Regions from separate parts of the Bradyrhizobium sp. BWC-3-1 genome, predicted to be linked through region 2. Evidence: riboswitches for the same ligand, from Rfam matches in the RefSeq annotation. Region 2 holds a riboswitch; the other holds the start of a gene.
The links. Region 2 has a riboswitch for cobalamin ahead of RX329_RS28900 (TonB-dependent receptor). Riboswitches for the same ligand answer to the same signal wherever they lie in the genome.
Positions count from the first base shown of each region.

Region 1: linked by a shared signal. The riboswitch ahead of metE (5-methyltetrahydropteroyltriglutamate--homocysteine S-methyltransferase) and the one ahead of RX329_RS28900 (TonB-dependent receptor) in region 2 are both predicted to bind cobalamin.

Region 1 is NZ_CP136625.1:7,955,625-7,964,048, forward strand. Features, by position in the region: gene RX329_RS38185 (cytochrome-c peroxidase) at 1-911, shown strand, start outside; gene metE (5-methyltetrahydropteroyltriglutamate--homocysteine S-methyltransferase) at 1,731-4,046, opposite strand; cobalamin riboswitch at 4,145-4,345, opposite strand; gene RX329_RS38195 (4Fe-4S binding protein) at 5,128-5,331, opposite strand; gene RX329_RS38200 (EAL domain-containing response regulator) at 5,909-7,123, opposite strand; gene RX329_RS38205 (GNAT family N-acetyltransferase) at 7,670-8,206, shown strand.
Region 2 is NZ_CP136625.1:5,948,209-5,956,632, reverse strand. Features, by position in the region: gene cobT (nicotinate-nucleotide--dimethylbenzimidazole phosphoribosyltransferase) at 1-949, shown strand, start outside; gene RX329_RS28905 (histidine phosphatase family protein) at 950-1,522, opposite strand; cobalamin riboswitch at 1,595-1,797, shown strand; gene RX329_RS28900 (TonB-dependent receptor) at 1,913-4,270, shown strand; gene RX329_RS28895 (PepSY domain-containing protein) at 4,282-5,715, shown strand; partial or broken gene RX329_RS28890 (hydantoinase/oxoprolinase family protein) at 6,185-8,193, shown strand; gene RX329_RS28885 (hydantoinase B/oxoprolinase family protein) at 8,190-8,424, shown strand, end outside.

The sequences.
Region 1 (8,424 bases), 2.0 Mb from region 2:
ACAATCCGGTGACGCATGGAAAGGTCGAGCTTGGCAAGATGCTGTTCTTCGATCCGCGGCTATCGGCGAGCGGGATCATTAGCTGCAATACGTGCCACAATCTCGGCACCGGCGGAGTCGATGCCGGTCCGACCTCCGTTGGTCACGGCTGGAAGGTCGGCCTGCGCCGGGCCCCAACTGTCTACAACGCAGTGTTCAATGCGGCGCAATTTTGGGACGGACGCGCCGCGGACCTCAAGGCGCAAGCCGCCGGCCCTGTGCAGGCGAGTGCCGAAATGAATGCGACTCCAGATCATGTGCTCGGTATCTTGAACTCAATGCCCAGCTATGTCGTCTTGTTCAAGAACGCTTTTCCGAACGAAGCGAGATCGGTCACGTTTGAAAATTTTGCGAAGGCGATCGAGGCTTTTGAAGCGACTCTCATTACACCTGCGGCTCCATTCGATCAGTATCTGGAGGGCAATACACATGCTCTCGATGATCAGCAGAAGTCAGGGTTGGCGCTGTTTATGGCGAAGGGATGTTCTTCTTGCCACAATGGTATCAATCTCGGTGGACAGGCCTACTTCCCGTTCGGCGTGATGAAAAAGCCGGACGCAAGCGTGCTTCCGGACGCCGATAAGGGCCGGTTTGCGGTCACCAGGGCGGTCGGCGACGAATATGTCTTCCGCGCGGCGCCATTGCGAAACGTCGCGTTGCGAGCCCCTTACTTTCATTCGGGACAGGTTTGGAGCCTGAAGCAAGCTGTTGCCCTGATGAGTGAAATCCAGCTCGGCACCAAGCTTAGCGATAGAGAGGAAAACGACATTGTCTCATTTCTGAACTCGCTGACCGGTCGGCTGCCTAAGATCGAATATCCGATACTGCCGACGCGCACCAACACGACACCAAAGCCTTCAATAGACAGATAGCCTTAGCAGCACCGGCCTCATTCCCTGCCGAACAGCAACAGATGCGCTCCAAGAACCCGGGGTCCCGCAATGACGCCAAAATGAATGATCCCCTGCTGTCACTGATAAGCAGGCACATAAAAAGCCGCCCGGCCTCAATGTGAGGCCGGGCGAAAGTCACGCGGGAGCGACGCTGCTTTCCGCATCGTTCCAGCTTTCGTCGGTAGGGAGGACTACCGGCGATCGACTTACGACGAGGGCATTCGCCGTCAAACAAGGAGAAGCGGATATCGCTCTGCACAACTTAGCGAGCCGCTTGCCTTTCGCTCCTGTCGTAAACTTCAGGACTTGCTCACCACTTGCCAGCTGTCCGGTTGGCACGGGCAGCGCCTTGATGGAGCTGGGATCCATCGCGCAGGCGGTTTGACTGCCGAGCCCTGAAACTCAACCGTCAGTTTGCCGTCACGCGCCAGTATTTTGGCACCGCCGAATACCAGCAAATCTTCCCGAAGACCGCGCGAAGGCGCAAATTAGGTATGAAATTCCGCAGGGGCGGTAAAATAGATTGTTGTGATGGGACGCATCCACGCGATGGATAAATGAAGCGATAGGACCGTGGTTCGCGTCGAGCGTAAGTGACTTGGAATTGTCACCTAATCGGTATGGCCGGCATGCGGTCGTCCGCCGGATTCGAGCTTGTCGCCACTGTATGCGATCGCCTCCGCCGGGGCAAACCGGCATTCGCAGGCGCTGGAAACTTTGGAAGCTCGCAAGGATATCGCGAGCTCCCAAAGCGCGTTCATCTTATTCACAGATACGTTGGCGACACGCTCCGTACGATCATGCCTCGGCCCGCAACTCACGTGCGGCGGCCACCATATTGACGAGCGCGGGACGCACCTCCTCCCATCTTCGAGTTTTCAGTCCGCAGTCGGGATTGATCCAGAGCTGCCGATCGGAAACTCGCTGCCGCGCCAACACAATCAGCTGCTTGATCTCGGCTGCTGCGGGAATGCGCGGTGAATGAATGTCATAGACGCCTGGCCCGATTTCATTAGGATATTTGTAGCTCTTGAAAGCGTCGAGCAATTCCATTTTGGAGCGCGACGCCTCGATTGAAATGACGTCGGCATCCATTGCTGCGATCGCATCGATGATTTCGTTGAACTCGGAATAGCACATGTGCGTATGGATCTGAGTTCCGTCAGCGACAGCGGAGGAGCAAACGCGGAAACTGTCCACTGCCCAATCGAGATAGTCCTTCCACTGCGATTTGCGCAGCGGCAATCCCTCCCGCAACGCAGCCTCGTCGATCTGGATCATGGTCGCTCCAGCCGCCTCAAGGTCGATGACCTCGTCTCGGATCGCGAGAGCGATCTGTCGGCATGTCTCGCTCCGCGGGATGTCGTCACGGACAAACGACCAGTTCAGGATCGTCACCGGTCCGGTCAGCATAGCCTTGACGGGTTTTTTGGTCAGAGACTGCGCATGTCGCCACCATTTAACGGTCATGGGCTTCGGGCGGGAGACATCTCCAAACAGGATAGGAGGGCGAACGCACCGCGAGCCATAAGACTGAACCCAGCCGTGCTTGGTGAATGCGAAACCCAACAGCTGCTCGCCAAAGTATTGAACCATGTCATTGCGCTCGAACTCACCGTGTACGAGCACGTCCAGGCCGATATCTTCCTGCCAATGCACGGTATGGGCTGTCTCCGCTTTCAGAAGCTGCTCGTACTGCGTGTCATTCAGCGCTCCCCGCGCATGAGCTGCACGCGCATTGCGGACGTCCGCCGTTTGCGGGAAGGATCCGATGGTTGTGGTTGGAAACATCGGCAATGCGAAGGCGACGCGTTGGACGTCGGCGCGCTGGGTGAACGCACTGCGACGGCGACGCATGCTATCGTCGATCGCGGCCATTCGTCCGGCGACGTTCGCACTGTGGATCTTCGGCGATGTTTCGCGGGTGACGGATGCATCCTCTGAGAGCGTGAGTTCATCGGCCACGTCGGCAGCATAGCCAGCCAGCGCTTTGCCCAATATCGAAAGTTCCTTGATCTTCTGCACTGAGAACGCCAACCACGTCTTCAGATTGGGATCGAGATCGATCTCTAGTTCAATGTCGGTCGGAACATGTAGCAGCGAGCAGGAGGGGGCAATCTGAACACGGTCCCTGCCCAGTTTTTTGACCATAGGAGCAAGTTGGTCGAGTAGCGCCGGCAGATTAGAGCGCCACACGTTGCGACCATCAACGACACCGAGCGAGACCACGAGATCTCTACCTGCTCTGGCGACAATCGCGTCCAACTGGTCAGGTGCACGAACCAGGTCGACATGAACCCCGGCAACGGGCAAGGCCAATACTGTTTCAAGATTGTCGCCGACACCCCCGAAGTATGTGGCCAGCATGATTTTAAGGGTCGGCACGGCCTTAGCGAAATGAGCATAGGCCCGGCGGACAGCGGCCCGAGATGCTTCGTCGACGTCCATCACTAGGCATGGCTCGTCGAGCTGAACCCATTCAGCGCCGCGCGAGGCTAGTTCGCGGAGAACATCGACATAGACGGGGAGGAGTCGATCAAGCAGCGACAGCGGATTGAAGGCGGGATTTACGCTTTTGCCGAGCTTCAGGAAAGTGACTGGGCCCACTAGGACGGGCCGCGTCTGATAGCCGAGGCTTCTTGCCTCCTCATATTCCTCGATCGGCTTCCGAGAGGCATACTTAAAGATCTGATCCTGGTGAAATTCCGGCACCATGTAGTGGTAGTTCGTATCGAACCACTTCGTCATCTCCTGTGCGGCTACGCCGGGCCCATGCTGAGCGTGACCACCGTCTTGAGCGCCACGCGCCATGGTGAAGTAGGTTTTGAGCGACACAGGACCTTCGTTCCAGCCGTAAACGTCGGGAATGGCGCCGACCATTAGGCTGGTATCGAGCACATGGTCGTAGAGCGAGAAGTCATTCGAAGGAATGACGGTCGCACCGCGGGATTTCTGCCGTGCCCAATTAGCGGCACGAAGTCCACTCCCCGCCTCGAGGAGCTCGGCTTCGCTGGATTTTCCCGCCCAGTAGCTCTCGAGCGCGAATTTGAGTTCGCGTCGTGGGCCGATGCGTGACGTCCCCAGTGTGGCAACGGGAAGCGAAAGGATTGACATAGCTTAGACCCCATGTTGGGGCAAAGGCCATGGCGGACGCAGACAGCGAACATCGCGTGAGCGACAACTGCTTGGCGCACACCGGGACGCCCCGCCCGTGGACGATATCTTGTCGAGGCAGGTCTCCTGGCTCACGGGTCGTCGCTGCTGTCCGGCCTTCCCGAAGCCGCATGGCTTCAGTGACTTCGTTGGACAGCGGCTCGCCGCTTACAGTTGCGGGGGCAGCGCCGGCATTGCACCGGCTTCCCTCTTAGCTCCAGATCAAACGAAATCCGGAGACCGCGACGGCTTGAATTATGCGCACGAGGATCGATGCGTCAACCTACCGATTCTCGCTGCGATATTGCCCAAGCGATTACGAGCGCACTAGGCGGGCACGACGGTCTTGCTCGCGGCCTGGTGAACACGCCCGGATCTGTGGAGGCTCCGCTGTGAAATGCATTCGCTCGTTGCTCGCGTAAGGGTTGAGCTCCACGACCGGAACGAACCCGGGCCGCTTTCGGTATCTGTGTGATCGCGAGGAGGCGACCTTTTCCGTCAGCAGCTTTTCGAACCAGCGCGTCGGGAAGGTGCGATCATCTCGGCCGGCATCCGTTTGGTCACAGCCCACGAGGCTCCCTAGACATTTCGAAAGCCGGATTGCTCCAGGACCGCACGGATGATCAGGTCGGCTCCTTGGTGTTCGGCGGCCCGACCAGGCACGAGGTCGTCCGCCTCCGTGAGGTTGGCCAAGATGATCTTCTCGGTGCAATAGGTGTTCACGTGCTGAGCGACTTTTGCGCCGGCTTCGATGCGTCCGTGGCCGCTCGACGCCGGTCTGCCTCGCCTCGACTCGCGGCCAGCGATGATAGGCCTTAACGCGGCCACTGAGCATCGAGGGCCTTGTCCTTGTTCGTGACAATTTCGACGGTGTCCTCCGACAGAGCCCTTTGAGGGGTTCCTCGGAGTCGCTCAGCGTCTTAAGCTCATAACGATGTTAATCGACCTCGATGCGCCCCATGCGGTCGTGGTCTCCTCAAGGTCCCACATCTACAACTTCGTTCGCGAAATCGAGCGATGAGGCCTTTTGGTCGCGGGCTGCCTATCCTGTCTTGGACGGGACACAGGTGTCAGGGACCGGACAGACCACCGCGCATTGCGGCGTGTCGCAATGGCCCTCGCACTCCGTACATTTTTTGGCATCGATAACGTAAATGTCGCGCTTCAGACTGATCGCCGCGTTGGGACACTCGAACTCACATGCGCCACAAACGGTGCATTGCGAAGCGACGATCTTGTAAGCCATGCCTTCCGACTCCTTAGGCGAGCGATGCCATGGGCGATCCCTTTCAAATGCCGTGCCAAACGCAGACGCGCTCAATGTTGGGCAATTTGCCCAATTCGGCTGTCCCGGGTCTGAGACCATGTTGCATCTGCGACAGCAACAGGTCGCTTCAATTTCAGGCTACGAGCCCTCGGCCCGTCTTGCGAGAGTCAGTCGCGACTTGACGCTGGAAGCGTCCGTCGGTTTGTTTGGCACGTCAGCGCGGGGGCAAGCGAGGCTGACGCTTCCTCAACCGGCGGCGACAAAAAACCGCCAACGGACGCAGGTCTACGTTGGATCTCGGCAAACCTCCGGTCACACACCCCGACTGGAGGTTTGTGCAAGCCTCGCTCATGGCTGCAACGCTAGCTGCGCGGAGGACTCGCTGGAGGCTTGCCAAAACGGGCTTGTGGTATAACAAGCTTCGGAGGGAAATGAAGTGGCGGCGGGACGAGCGACACTGGCCCTGCAGACCGAATTGCACTCAGCCTCATGCCTGGTGCCGAGTAGGCATGGCGGTGCTCCTGAGCGTCGCTTGGCCGCACTCAGCCACTCGCAACTATTTTAGACGAGCTGGAGCAGGGTTGAAAGATGACTGTGCAAATTGCTTCAGTGGCATGGCTTTTCCGAACAGATGGCCCTGCGCAAGGTCGAAGCCGAGTTCGGCCACAGCGATTAGGTCAGCCTGGCTCTCCACACCTTCGGCGACGGTGCGCACATTGTACTCTTTGGCTAGATCGACGATATGGCGGCACACCGTTCGCTTGAGGGGCCCATTCGCGCAGCCGCCGACGAACTGACGATCCACTTTCAATTTCATGAACGGGAATTTTGTCACCCCCATCAGCTGCGGCCAATTGGCACCGACATTGTCGATTGCAAGGCCAATGTTGTGAAAGCGAACCTCACGCGCAACCTCGACCAGGAGATCTAGGTTCTCGATCGCTTCCACGCTCTCGATTTCAATCGTCAAACCGCCGAAAGCGGCGTGCGACGGCATGCGCCGACAGAGATCGCGTACCGCCTGCGGGTCAATCAGGAATGCTGCCGGGAGATTGATGGAGAGATCGATCGAAGTTTGCTGCTCCAGAAGATACTGCCAATCCTTGATCGCGCGGTCGATCACGAACTGCGACAAGTTCCTAAAATGCGGATCGTGAGATTCCGGGATGAAATAGGCCGGTGGAACAACGCCCCAGGTCGGGTGCCGCATTCGCACATGCGCCTCGGCGCCGCGGCGGCTAAGGGTACACGCGTCAAACTTCGGCTCATACCAGAGCTCAAGCCAGCCAGCGTGTAAGGCTTCTCCGACATGGACCGCGGGACGGGGCGCCGGCTCTCTTGGCAAGAGTATGCCGATCCGATCGCGCAACGTCTCGGCTGCAAACGGCGCCCTGAGCGGCGGCAGCATAGCAAGTCCATATTCACTGCCGACCTGCTGCACTGCCGCCATGATGATCGACTCGCGCGCTCCGAACGCCAGCACTCGGCCTGCAAATTCTTCGCGTACCAGTATCTCGAGCAATCGTCCAGGCTCGATGCGGTCCGAGCCAATGCCGAGCAGGATCAGATCAGGGAACTCCGTGCGGAGTACATGCGGCAACTCGTCAGCAGTCCTGCATTCGCTGGTAACAAATCCCATATCCTCCAGCACATCCCGTAGAAAGGCGCGCAGATGCCGTTTGCCGACCGCCAGGCATGCCCGCGGCCGCACCTTACGTTGCCCGAAGATTACAGGTTTCCCTCCGACCAGTTCGGCCTGACCATGTTCCATCGCAACCACTCCCGTTCCGTGACGGTGCCTTAAACGAGGAGCGAAGGTCCAAACAAGCTGTGCTTCCCGATATCTTTCGATTGTTCGAGATAAGCTTAAGATAGTGCATTAGTGTGCAAAATCTTTCGCGATCTTGCTCAGACGATTTTATCGGGCGCACGCGTATGATACCTGTCGCGCTTCGCGCAACTTTGTACGATGTCGTACGCGAGGTGGGAATCTCTCCTTCGGACGGACCGAGCTGACGCTCTATGGCGCTGCGATCATCGTGGCGCACGATTTATTGAATAGAGTAGTTCGTGAGCGACGATCGGCAATCACTCTTACGAACGTTTGATCGACATGACCGGCGTGTGCCGTTTGGTGATTGTTTTCCAATCGAAGGCAGCCCATCATGAGTTCGCAGCTGCTCAAACCGGAGTCGATTCTGAGAACGGCAATGGCTTGCGATTACCTCAGCTCTGTTGCTTATAGCGAGTGTGGACGTGCTGCTTCCTACCGAGCCAGATAGTTGCTCTCAATTGCGTTTTCTGTATCCTCCTGAGCATGAATTTCCTCCAGAGGGCTCGGTCAGGTGTTCGTGTTGGCGCTGAAGGGCAAGGCACGTCCAGCGCGGGCACGGTTTTGCGCAAGAGCGTGCCAGGAGATGAGAACGCGGTCGCAAAAGCGGTCGAAGAGCTACTTTCCGAGTTAGGTGGCCTCGGACCGGAGTTCAGCCTTCACGGCGCGAAGCAGGCGGCGTTGCGCCTGATTCAGGATCCCGAACAGGGCTTCATTTTTGTCGTCGAAGAACAAGGCACCGGGCAGATTGTAGGGGTAGCTAGCATCTCGGCCGTACAGGCCGTGAGAGCAGCCGGAGCGTACGGCATGCTTCAGGAGCTATGGATTTCTCGTGACTTCCGCAGCTCTGACTGCGGTCGGCATCTGCTCGAGGCGGTAGATTCGGAGGCGAAGCGACGCGGCTGGCAGATGATTGAGGTTGCGTTGCCTCCGGATGGCTATCCGGCCCTAGAACGGGTACGCCATTTCTACGAGGAGAGGGGATATCGGGTTGGAGGATTGCGCGCGCGCAAGAGGCTCTGACAGTGGTACGACCTCTGCGCCACACACTTAAAGCGCTCCTGGGCTAGCGTGCTATCGGTAAAGTCCTTCACGCAGTCAATCCTGGGCTTGTTGCTTCTCAAAACGAACGCTTCACGCGTGCGTCGCGGCCCAGCATGATCGAGAACCTTTGACGCTGATGCGGTGCTGACTCCCACCGCGAGCGGTTACCTCTTCGGCCTTCTTGGCGAGAACGTTCG
Region 2 (8,424 bases):
CGGCCGGCTCGAGCAGCTCGCGATCGAGCTTGCGGGCCTGCAAGCAACCGAGCAGCCGCGCGCGGCGCGGGTGCCGATCATCATCTTCGCCGGCGATCACGGCATCGTCGCGCAGGGCATCTCGGCCTATCCGCAGGAAGTGACGATCGCGATGCTGGCGAACTTCGCCTCCGGCGGTGCCGCAATCTCGGTGCTGGCGCGTGAGCTGGGCTCCAGCCTGGAGGTCGTCGACGCCGGCACGCTGGCGCAGGAGGAGATGGCTGGAATCGTGACCGACAAGCCGCGCAGCGGTACGCGCGATTTCAGCGTCGAAGCTGCGCTCACCCCCACGGAGCTGGCATTTGCGTTCGAAGCCGGCCGACGTGCGGTGACGCGCGCACAGGCCGGGCAGCCCGATCTTCTGATCTTCGGCGAGATGGGCATCGGCAACACCACGACATCGGCGGCGATCGCGGCCGGCTTGCTCGGCGTGAGCGCCGCGGAGATCGCGGGCAGCGGTACCGGCATCGACGCGGCCGGCCGTGCGCACAAGGCGCGGGTGATCGACGCTGCAATCGCACGCCATGACATTGCGGGCGCTGCGCCCGAAAAGATCCTGTGCGCCGTCGGCGGTCTCGAGATCGCCGCCATCTGCGGTGCCGTTATCGCGGCTGCACAGCACCGCATCCCCGTGTTGATCGACGGCTTCATCGTGTCGGTCGCGGCGCTGGCGGCGGTGCGGCTCAACCCTTCGTGCCAGCTGTTCCTGCTGGCCTCGCACCAGTCGGCGGAGCAGGGGCATCGGCTGGTGCTGCGCGCGCTGAACGTGCAGCCGCTGATCAGCCTGGATCTCAGGCTCGGCGAAGGATCGGGCGCGGCCATCGCGCTGCCGCTGGTGCGGTCGGCCTGCGCGCTCCACAACGGCATGGCGACCTTTGCGCAGGCCAATGTGCCTGATCGTCCGGCCTGATCAAATCGTCCGCTGATTGACGGAGACGACGCGCCAGCCGGTCGCGAGCCGGTCAATCCTGGTCAGCGACAGCGGATCGATCATGAAGCGCAGGGCCGCTTGTGGCGTCAGGTCGAGCGCGATGCACAGCGCCGCCCGGATCGTGCCGGAATGCACGACGAGCGTTGCGGCCCCGGTGCCGATCTTCGACAAACCCAGGCGGACCCGCGCGACCTGTTCCTCAAAGCTTTCGCCGCCGGGCGGCCGTCCGCGCGCCAGATCGCTCCAGAACCGTGCATAGGCCTCGCCACCGGTCGCGGCGAGTTCGTCATGCCGACGGCCGGTCCAGTCGCCAAAGTCTTGCTCGCTGAATTCGTCCAGCTGCAGCGGCTCGAGCCCCAGCGCGCGGGCCGTTTCGACGGTGCGCCGCGACGGGCTCGCATAGCTCGCGGCGTCCCGCGGCAGGCGCTGCCGCAGTGCCTCCAGCTGCGCCCGAGCGCCGAGATCGGCCGGTGCGTCGGCCGCATGGATCGTCCCCGCGACGCCATCGACGGGCGCGTGCCGTATCAGCCAGAGGAAGGTCTCGCCTCCCATGCTTATCTCCAAGGAAACTGGTCGTTGTGGCAATAACGCCGCAACTGGCACATTGACTCTGTCTGGATCGTAATCCTAGATGCTCGCGACGGTTTCCCCGAGAGGGGATGAAAAGGGAATGCGGTGCGGGGAGTTTGTCCCCAATGCCGTGGCTGCCCCCGCAACTGTAAGCGGCGAATCTTGCGTCACGAGCCACTGGGTATCTCGGTCCCGGGAAGGCGATGCAAGGTATTGACCCGCGAGCCAGGAGACCTGCCGTCAGCCGTGGTCACACGCGAAGATGTCGGTCGGGGAGTACAGACATTCGGCTTCATCGGAAGGCTGCAAGCCGGACGATGGGACCCTGGTTCGCGGTGACGTGCCACTGACGTCACTCCGAGGTCCAAGACCGTGTATTCCCTTCGTATCGTACGACCACGCCGTTTCCTACTGGCATCCGCCGCTCTCACATCTTTCGTCGCCATCGACATGCCAGCGGCCTTGGCGCAGCAGGCCCGCGAGCCACTGCCGCCCGTCGAGGTGTCGGCGCCACAATCCCGCAGGCAGTCCAGCCCGGCCGGACGGGACGCGCAGAGCTCACGCCGCGCAGCAGCGCGCCGGCCGGGGACTGCATCCGCAGTGCCCAAGCCCGTCGTGCCGACCACGGCGGCACAGACGCCGCTCAACACCAATGCCGTCGCCGAAAGCGCTTCGCGCCTCGGCCTGACCGTGCGAGAAACACCCGCGACCGTGGAGGTGATCTCGGCCGCAACCATGCGCGAGCAGGGCTACCGCACAGTCTCCGACGTCGCGCAGGGAGCGGTGGGCGTCACAGCCGGCGACAATCCGGCCGAGCCTTCGGCTTTCTCCATGCGCGGCTTCACCAACAGCCAGATCAACACGCTCTACAACGGCATCAAGATCGGTCCGCAGAACATGACCTCGCGGATCATGGACACGGCCAATCTGGAGGCTGTCGAATTCCTGAAGGGTCCGGCATCACTGATGTCAGGCGAGGGCGCCGCCGGCGGCGCGATCAACTTCGTCACCAAGCAGCCGCACACCGGTCCGATCCGGAACGAGGCGGATTTCTCCTGGGACTCGCTGAACTCGTTCCGGGCGCATTACGGCTCGGGCGGCAGCACCAATGTGCAGGGGCTGGACTACCGCTTCGACGTCAGCCGTTCCTCGCTCAACGGCTTTGCCGACGACACCAACACCAAGACGCTCGATGTCTCCGGCCAGCTCAACTACCGCATCTCCGACAGCCTCAAGGTCTGGGGCGCGATCGAGTATCGCGAAGATCGCTCGAAAGCCTATTGGGGTGCGCCGCTGGTGCCGATTGCCTTCAGCGGCTCGCATGCGACGACGGGGATCGTTTCCGGCAATTACGTCTCGAACTACAACAAAACCGATCTCGGTGCCGTCACGATCGACGACCGCACCTTCAATACTAACTACAACGTCCTCGACAACAGGAACGTAGCGAAGGAGGTGTGGCTGCGCGGCGGTTTCGAGCTGAATCTGGCGCCCGACCTGACGCTGAAAAGTCAAGCCTATGCTTACGGAGCTGAGCGCACATGGTTCAACAATGAGATCGAGGCGTTCAATTCCGGGACCAACATGGTCGATCGTGAGCGCTTCTATGTCGCGCACAGCCAACGCTTGGTCGGCAACGTCACCGATTTGATCTGGGATGCGAATATCGCCGGCTTTGACAACCGTTTGGTCACGACGCTTTCCTCAAGCTACCTTGATTTCGTGAGGCCGGGCGCCGCAAATTTCCCCGGCGATTCCGTTCCGCTGGTCGATCCGCCTCGCGGCTATTACGGCCTGCTCACCATTCAGCAGCAGACCGCGCGCATCGACAATGAGGCGCTGTCGTTCGAGGACCGGTTGAAGTTGACACGGACCTTTGCGCTGGTCGGCGGCCTGCGCGTCGAGCATATCGGGCTCGACCGCAATTCGACCGACAAGTTCGGTCTGGAGAAGGCGAACTTCCCGTTCTCGCAATCCTGGGTCCCGACCACGGGCCGTATCGGCTACACCTGGGAAGCCGTACCGGGCCTGACCTTTTTCAGCCAATACGCCACCGGCGCAGACATCTCGGCCAACAACATCTTCCTGCTCAATCCGACCGATCCGCTGAACCTGACCACCGCGCGCACCTACGAGACCGGCGTCAAGCACCTGTTCTGGGACAACCGGGCGGAGTGGTCGTTCTCGGCCTACGACATCCTGCGCAAGAACGTCTATGCCGCGGCCGGCGGCATGCAGCTCAACCTTGCCGGACGGCAGGAATCGAAGGGCGTCGAGCTTGCCGCGTCCGTGCGTCCGATCGGTCCCCTGCGTCTCTGGGGCAACATCGCCTATGTCGATGCGCGCTACGCCGACTTTAATTTTGTCGGCGGCTCGTTCTCCGGCAACACGCCGCCGAACGTGCCGCGCGTCGTGGCGAATGCCGGAGCGTCGTATCGGTTCTTCACGCCGTGGCCCGTGGAAGTCGGCGTCACCGGCCGTCACGTCGGCGACCGCTACAACACCGATGCGAATGTCGTGACGATGAAGGCCTACACTGTCGCGGACGTCTATGCCTTCGTCGACATCCCGAAGACGGTGTTCAACGCGGTCGACCAGGCTCGCCTGACTTTCCGGGTGCGCAACATCGCCGACAAGCGCTATGCGATCTGGGGCGATCCGTTCTATCCCGACCAGATCCTCTTGGGTGCACCGCGCACCTATGAACTCTCGGCCGCATTCAAATGGTAGGATGCTGATCGATGATGCGCGCGATCGTCCTGCTGCATCGATGGCTCGGGATCGCGTTCTGCCTGCTGTTCGCGATGTGGTTCGCGACGGGAATCGTGATGCACTTCGTTCCGTTTCCGTCTCTGACGGAAGCGGAACGCTTCGCCGGGCTTGGGCCGCTGGCGAGTGCTGGGACGAGGATTGCAGTCGCCGATGCCGTTGCCGCGAGCGGCATCGCGGATGCGACGCGCGTTCGCCTGATCCAGCGCAGCGACGGCCCGGTCTATGTCGTCTCGGGGCCATCGCGCGCAGGCGCAATCCGCGCCTCCGATGGGGGCGACGCGTCGGTCGCGTCTTCCGACGTCGCATTGGCCATCGCGCGAGATCACGCCCGCAGCCGCGGGCTGGATGCCGGACCAACCGAGATCGTTGCGCGCTCGGACTACGACCAATGGAGCGTGCCGAACGGCTTTGACCGCCATCGGCCCTTGTTTCGGGTTGCCCTCGGTGATGCCGACGGGAGGGAAGTCTATGTCTCCTCGCTCACCGGCGAGATCGTCCTGGATACGACGCGCAACGAGCGGACCTGGAATCTGGTCGGGAGTGTGCTGCACTGGATCTATCCAACGGTCCTGCGAAGCAACTGGTCGCTGTGGGATCGCGTGGTCTGGACCTTGTCGCTGCTGGCCCTGATCGCGGCTTTGCTTGGCTCTGTGCTCGGGCTTGCGCGGATCAAACCTCGCAGCGGTCTGATCGGCTCGCCCTATCGCGGCTGGCATGCGCTGCATCATCTCATCGGCCTCGTTGCGATGGTGTTCGTGCTGAGCTGGATTTTCAGCGGCTGGCTCTCCATGGATCACGGGCGGCTGTTCTCGCGCGGGCAATGGGCCTCCGCTGAATCCAGCGTGATGAACGCTTCACCGAACTGGACGGCGGCCCCATCGCTCGATCGGCAGCCTGTATCGCCATCGGCCCGTGAAATCGAATGGTTTGCCTTCAACGGCACTCTCTATCGGCGGGATCGAACGGCCCTTGCCGGTCAGACCTTGATCAAGGCAGGGGACGCGCCCCGCGATGGACCGACGAGATCTCTGGATGTGCACGAGGTCCAGGGGTTGACCGCGCGCCTGGCGGCCGGCTGCGGCGGTCCGTCTGTACTTGCCGAGGACGACAACTATCCCGCGCGGTCCACTGTCCCGGGCGCCCCGGTCTACCGCTCGTATTGCGGTGACCTCTGGTTCGACATCGACGGCGCCGACGGCAATTTGCTGCAAAGGCTGGATCCATCGCGGCGGGCCTATCGCTGGTTCTACGGCGCGCTGCACACGTTGGATTTTCCGGTTCTCGTCGCGCACCCGTTGCTGCGCGACGGCTTGGTCGTCGGGCTCTGCTCCCTTGGCTTTCTGTTCTCCATCACGGGCATCATCATCGGCTGGCGCCGCCTGCGTCCGTCCTTCGCGGCCTGAGAGCCGGAGCGGGCAAAACCACCGCTTACTGATCGTACAATAAAGAGAGGCTGAGCCGACTGCCATGCATAGCTCATAAGCAATCGCATGGTCCGTAGGGCCGGTCGATCGCCTGCAAATTAGACAGTGCGTGCGGGGCGCGTGGATTGCGCTGCAGCGGATGTGGTGTTTCGTCCGGGAAAATTCGTGGTGCGCCGCACTTATGTCGCGTCGAACGATCCACACCGACGTGCTCTCCATGCGGGCAGGGCTGCACTAAAATGTGCCTCGCCGCGCCGCGCCGGTCGCGGGCTGGTCCAGTGCATTGCGACAACTCTGGCCCTATCCCGAGGCCATCGCTCTGTCGCACGCTCGCAAGCGGTGGCATGACAGGGGATGATGATGAGCGCTCTCGGTTTGCGATTGAACCTCGCGAAGGACGGGAACCACCCGGCGTCCGGTTCGAATGTCGTCCGCAGCTGACCCACACATGAGCACTGACGAAAATCACTGGGAAGTTGGCACCGATATCGGCGGCACCTTCACCGACATCATCGCGATCCGACACTCCCCCGCGGAGGCACGGATCGCGAAGGTGCCGTCGCGACCTCAAGCTCCGGTTCAGGCGATGCTGGAGGCGATCGAGGCGGTCGGCCTGCGCAAGAGCGAGGTCAAGCGCTTCGTCCACGGCACCACGCGCGTGACCAACGCCATCGTCGAAGGACGGCTGCCGAAAGTGGCACTGGTGGCGACCGAAGGCTTTGCCGACGTGCTGGAGATCGCGCGCTATCGCCGCCGCGATCTCTATCGTCTCGACGTCCCGCCAAAATCGCTGCCGCTGGTGCCGCCGGAACGATGCTTCGGGCTTGCTGAGCGCCTCGATCACGAGGGCCGCGGGTGCTGAAGGCGCTGGATGACGCGGAGATCGAGCGTCTGGTGGCCTGGCTGAAGGGGACCGGCGTGCAGAGTGTCGCGGTCGCGCTGCTGCATGCCTATGCCAATCCGGTGCACGAGAAGATGCTCGGCGAGCGGCTCAAGGGCGTCGTTGCCCACGTCTCGCTGTCGCACGAGGTCAATCCCGAGGCGCGCGAATACGAGCGGACTTCGGCGACCGTGTTCAACGCCGCGGCGATGCCGATTGCGGTGGAATATCTCAGCGAACTGGAGCTGCGGCTGCCGATCGGTCCCGGCCTGCAGGTGTTTCATTCGGCCGGCGCCATGGTGCCGATCTCGGCCGTGAAGCGGCGGCCGCTGGTGATGGCGATGTCGGGCCCCGCGGCCGGCGTCTCCGCATCGGTCAGCATCGCGCGCCAGCTCGGCACGTCCCGGATGCTGACGTTCGATATGGGCGGCACCACGACCGACGTGTGCCTGATCGTCGACGGTCAGGCCGAGATGACCGACGGCCGCATGCTCGGCGACAAGCCGCTGCGCCAGCCGATGCTCGCGGTGCACTCGATCGGGGCGGGCGGCGGCTCGATCGTGCGCAACGGCTCCGGTGGCCTGACGGTCGGACCGGAAAGCGCCGGCTCCGAGCCTGGACCGGCCTGCTACGGCCGCGGCGGTACCGAGCCGACCATCACCGATGCCAACGCCGTGCTCGGCTATCTCAATCCCGAAACCAAACTCGGCGACCGGATCGGAATCGATATCAAGGCAGCGACTGATGTCATCGCACCGATCGCGGGCACTCTGGGGCTGAGCCTGACCGACACCGCGCTCGGCATCATCAAGGTCGCGAACGCGACAATGGCGCGCGCCCTCCGCCGCGTCACCGTCGAGCGCGGCATCGACGGGCGCGACTGCACGCTGCTCGCCTTTGGCGGTGGCGGCCCGATGCACGCCGCGGGCCTAGCCGATCTCTACGGGATTGCCGAGGTCGTCATTCCCAGTGCATCGAGCGCGTTCTCGGCGCTGGGCTGTCTCACCGCCGATTTCAGCTTCCTCCAGCAGCAAACCCTGCGCGCGGCGCTTGACGGCATCGACCTCGCCCGTGTGTCGGAGCGGATCGGGGTGCTGATCGACGATGCCTCGGCGCCGCTGATCGCCAACGGGGTTGCCGCGACCGAGATTCAGATTGAGCTGGTGGCCTTGATGCGCTACGCGGCGCAGAACGACGCCATTCCGGTGCCGTTCGTGCGACCGCTCGACATTATCAGGCTGAAGAAGGATTTTCTGGCCCGGCACCACGAGCTGTTCGGCTATGCGACGAGCGAGAGCTGCGTCATCGAATCCGTGCGGGTGCAGGCACGCCGTCCGTCGACGACCGTCGTGAGCCGGCCGGCCGTCGCGGCCAGGGTATCCGCCGGCAATCGCATTTGCTCGTTCGACGGCTTTCATGACATCGCCACAAGCATCATCGATCGCGCCTCGCTGACCGAGATCGTCAGCGGCCCGGCCATCATTGAAGACGCATGGTCGACCGTGGTGGTCCCGCCCGGTTGGCAGGCGCGGCCCGATGTTTCAGGCAATCTGTTCCTGACGCGGGGGGCCGCATGAAGCTCGATCCGTTCGTCGTCGAGGTCATCAGGCACGGGCTTTCGGCCGCCGCCGAGGAAATGAGCCTGGTGATGACGCGCTCGGCGCGCTCGCCGCTGCTGCGTGAAGCCGGCGACCTGTCGTCGGCGATCACGGACGGCCGCGGCGACCTGGTCGGGCAGGGCCGCGACATCCCGATCCATCTCGGCGCGATGGCCTATACGGTCCTCGAATTGCTGAAAGTGGTGCCGC